Regions from separate parts of the Oceanobacillus sp. AG genome, predicted to be linked through region 2. Evidence: riboswitches for the same ligand, from Rfam matches in the RefSeq annotation. Region 2 holds a riboswitch; the other holds the start of a gene.

Region 1 (2,209 bases), on a different contig from region 2:
TGTAATGTTCATCGTATTCCAGGTACTGTCTGGCATGTTCCTAACATGGATATATACTCCGGATATTAGTTCAGCTTGGAGCATGAGTGCTGGCCTCTCCCAGAAAACCGTTATTACAGGCAGCAATTCATTTGGGCTACCATTGCTTACTGCTGCGCTTGCTGCTTCTGTTGCTTATGTGATCTTGGTGAAGTTTGCGGGGCGCAGGAAGGGAAATAGTTAAATGATGAAAACAAAGGCGCAAGCGCCCTTGCAGGTTAAAAACGCGACGTCCTGTCGCAACACCTGCACTAGCACATCCTGTGCGTCGTAGCAACGTACAAACTGGAGCACTCCGGAATGAGATAAAGGAAACATGCCCCTTTAGGGGTAGACGTGAGTTGGGCTTTAGCCCGTTTTTAAACGGCCCTCCTTTAGTTTTGAGTTGATGTTGACTTTCACCACAGGGGTATAAGGGCGACTAAGCCTCACAAAGACCGCTCGACAAGTCTTCTTTATCGATTGGAGGAGTGTGAAGTTTGATAGTCGCTGGGCACTGGAGCCGGACGTGGCTAGCCCCGGATACCTAAGTTATCACAGCATTTTTATTTTATAGTTTCATGTATAATGAGAAAGAGGCAGGATTCCTTCTTACCTGCCCTCTGAATACTCCCGTATCTGCATCCGTCGACTTTTCCTTATTTGCGCACTTTGAAACAGACGCTTCTCCTCCTCCGTTTCCGGAATCACGCCACTCACTTTGGTTGGAATTCCTTCACTATTAATTGCAACCATCGTCAGAATTGCAGTAGTCGTCGTTGTTATTTCGCCTGTATCCAAATGCTGGCATTCCACTTTCACATACACTTCCATCGAGGTTCTGCCCGTAGAGACGACGACCGCCTCCAATTTTAATATGTCACCCGCCTTAGCAGTTGAGAGAAAATTCACCGTATCGATCGATGCCGTGACCACCACACTCCCGCTATGCTTCATAGCAGCAATCGCCGCTATTTCGTCAATTGATGCTAAAACAGTTCCTCCAAAAATTGTTCCCATATGGTTTGTATCCGGAGGTAAAACAAGCTTCGTCTGAATTGTTCTCGAAATTGTCGCTGGTAATTTTTCTTCCATTTCATAACCTCTTCTCTGTTCTTTGAAGTGACCGCTTAAGAGACTTCGGGAGAGTTTTTAAGGAAATGAAAAAACCCATCAAAACTGATGGGCATAATAAAGATAGCATCCTCAATAAAACAGTAATCTTTTACCGTTAAAAGTCAGAATAAACCTCATTATACCTTCCCAGCTCCCGAAGAAGATAACTTTCATAATAATGGCAGGTCTCCTGACTTATGCTTCCTCCTACTCTAATTCCTTCCCGTCCAAGACAGTGGATTTACTTATTTCGTCAGCATTTACAGTTGCGGGTACAGTTCTGGTTTCACACCAGATTCCCTATTAAGTCTCCTTAGACACCATGATTACGGGTCTTATCGTATGTAGTTATTTTCCATAAAAAGCTAAGTATTGTATCAAGCATAGTATAGATTGTTTAAATTAGCAATGTTAATGGAAGTTTATTAAAAACGAAACATAAACATATAGCAAATGTGGAACGTAATAATGAATAATTAGAAATAATCATTACAATATTCGCTAACTTTAAAAGAGGAGTGATCTGTTGAGCGACTGGATTCCAAGACTTATATTGCTCATTGTCGCAGTACCCTTTGTTTGGTATTTTGTTGCATTAAGTAAAAATGTAAGTAAAACAGAGAAAGAGCATGATCGGGATATGTCATATGAAATCAATCCGTTTACAGGGTTGAAAATGCCATCAAGTGATTCAAAGAAAGATAAGAAAAAAAGTGAATAAACCGCTTAACAAAATTAGGGGGAGCGACAAGCACTCCCCCCATTACTCTCTTAGATCGGCCACATCTCCATATTCTCTGCCATTTCCCAGAACATGTATTCAAATTTACTTGTTTTTACAACAATATCTTCAAGCGCTTGTAACTCTTTTTCAGATTTGCCTGCTGCGTAATCGTTAATTAACTTCTGGCAGTTTTCGGCGAGCTCGGTGAATTCTACCGATGAATACATTTGAATCCAATTACCGTAAAACTCATGCTCTAATGACTCTGGGTTTTTCGCTAATTCTTTTCCAATATAGTTATAGCTCCATGCACACGCCAGCACAGATGCAATCGCATTCTCTACACCGCCA
Region 2 (2,209 bases):
ACTGCTTCAACTACATCAAAACCATTTCGCGAAAGAACCTCTTCTTCTGGATTTTCAATATATGCACCGTAGGAAGTGATGATGACATCCGGATTCAGTTCAATGATTTCCTCTGGATCAAGCGCGAGCCATCCTTCATGCTGACCAGCGGCATTTTCAGCATGAATCATTTCCAACAGCTCATGAATAAACGTATGCTGACCTGCTGTATAAATATCCGGTGCAGGAGAATTTTCAAAGAAAACTGTCCGTATATCTTCCTCAGCTATCTCAGATGTCAGCTCACGAATCTCTTTAAATTCTGCTTCCATTTCCGCAATCAGTTCTTCTGCCTCTTTTTTAGAACCGATAACTTGTCCAATGGTTTCAATCGTCTCGTAAGTGCTCGCAATATCCTGTGCATCTTGAACGACGAATACTGGTATACCTGCAGTTTCAAGTTGTTCGAATGCTTCCTGCGCACTGCTCACCCCTAATTCATGGGCGAGGACAATATCCGGGTCAAGGCTAAGGATCAGTTCCACATTCAATTCCATGCCGCCAATTTTTTCAATTTCCTGTACTTCTTCCGGATAATTATCATGATCCGACACACCGACTACCTTATCCCCTTGTCCTAAAGCAAATGTAATTTCCGTATTGCTCGGGATCAATGAAACAATCCGCTCCGGTTCTTCCTCAAGCTTTATTTCATTATCTATTGCATCTGTGAGTGTCAGTGGATAATGATCACCGTTCGTTGACTCTTCTTCAGTTGTTTCTTCTTTACCTGTATTTCCAGTTGCATCTTCATTGTCTGTCGCGCCTTGTCCGCAAGCAACTAGCAGACTAAGTAAGAACGCGAGCAGCAAACCCTGCCATAATCTTTTCATTTCCATTCCTCCAATAATAAAATTCATTAAAAAAAGCATCCCACACAGTGTGAAGATGCTTCAGTAAATAGGTATACATCCATATAGACCCATCACCTGACTATCCTCGTAGTGCTGGCGTTACAGAATAGGCAGGTCTCCTGGCTCATGCTCATCACTCCGCTGCACCTTCCCATGCATTTAACGCACAGTGGTATTTACAGCTCGTTCGCACATACAGTGGCGGGACCGCGTTGGACTTACACCAACTTCCCTTTTAAGAATTCAACAATCGAATCCACCTATTTCTATTGCATTTCATTTTATCAAATGAATCTATATCATATCGTACACCTTTTTCATGTGAAAGTCATCTTTTTATTCTTGCCCGGGCAAGAAGGCAAATCAATATCTTATTTAACTTTTTCTATCGAGGATATTGAATGAATGGAAGAAGGATTCTACCATTCCTCAGCAAACTGCATTCTGGGTGTTTTCCCATTCGAAGGAGCGGAATGCGATGTAGGGAAAATAAACGGCGGTGACTTTCCCTTGAGAGGAGATGGAACGCTGGGATGGGAAAATAAACGGCGGTGACTTTCCCTTGAGAGGAGATGGAGCGCTGGATTGGGAAAATAAACGGCGGTGACTTTCCCTTGAGAGGAGATCGAGCGCTGGATTGGGAAAATAAACGGCGGTTGCTTTCCCTTGGGAGGAGATGGAGCGCTGGATTGGGAAAATAAACGGCGGTTGCTTTCCCTTGACTAAGATGGAGCGCTGGATTGGGAAAATAAACGGCGGTTACTTTCCTTTGGGAGAAGATGGTGCGCTGGATTGGGAAAATAAACGGCGGTTATTTTACCTTGAGAGGAGATAGAGCGCTGGATTGGGAAAATAAACGGCGGTTACTTTACCTTGGGAGGAGATGGTGCTCTGGAATGGGAAAATAAACGGCGGTTACTTTACCTTGAGATAAGATGAAGCGCTGGATTGGGAAAATAAACGGCAGTTACTTTACCTTGGGAGGAGATGGTGCTCTGGAATGGGAAAATAAACGGCGGTTACTTTACCTTGGGAGGAGATGGTGCTCTGGAATGGGAAAATAAACGGCGGTGACTTTCCCTTGAGAGGAGATGGAGCGCTGGATTGGGAAAATAAACGGTGGTGACTTTCCCTTGGGAGGAGATGGTGCTCTGGAATGGGAAAATAAACGGCGGTTATTTTACCTTGAGAGGAGATGAAGCGCTGGAATGGGAAAATAAACGGCAGTTACTTTCCCGGAGGAGATGGTGCTCTGGAATGGGAAAATAAACGGCGGTGACTTTCCCTTGAGAGGAGATGGAGCGCTGGATTGGGAA

What was found. Region 2 has a riboswitch for cobalamin ahead of GN217_RS10110 (ABC transporter substrate-binding protein). Riboswitches for the same ligand answer to the same signal wherever they lie in the genome.
Region 1: linked by a shared signal. The riboswitch ahead of GN217_RS07945 (acyl-CoA thioesterase) and the one ahead of GN217_RS10110 (ABC transporter substrate-binding protein) in region 2 are both predicted to bind cobalamin.

The regions. Positions count from the first base shown of each region.
Region 1 covers NZ_WOWT01000012.1:21,750-23,958, reverse strand. The annotation lists gene GN217_RS07950 (hypothetical protein) at 1-223, shown strand, start outside; gene GN217_RS07945 (acyl-CoA thioesterase) at 631-1,113, opposite strand; cobalamin riboswitch at 1,298-1,474, opposite strand; gene GN217_RS07940 (hypothetical protein) at 1,661-1,855, shown strand; gene tenA (thiaminase II) at 1,906-2,209, opposite strand, start outside.
Region 2 covers NZ_WOWT01000016.1:67,015-69,223, forward strand. The annotation lists gene GN217_RS10110 (ABC transporter substrate-binding protein) at 1-872, opposite strand, end outside; cobalamin riboswitch at 986-1,172, opposite strand; gene GN217_RS10115 (hypothetical protein) at 1,570-1,728, shown strand.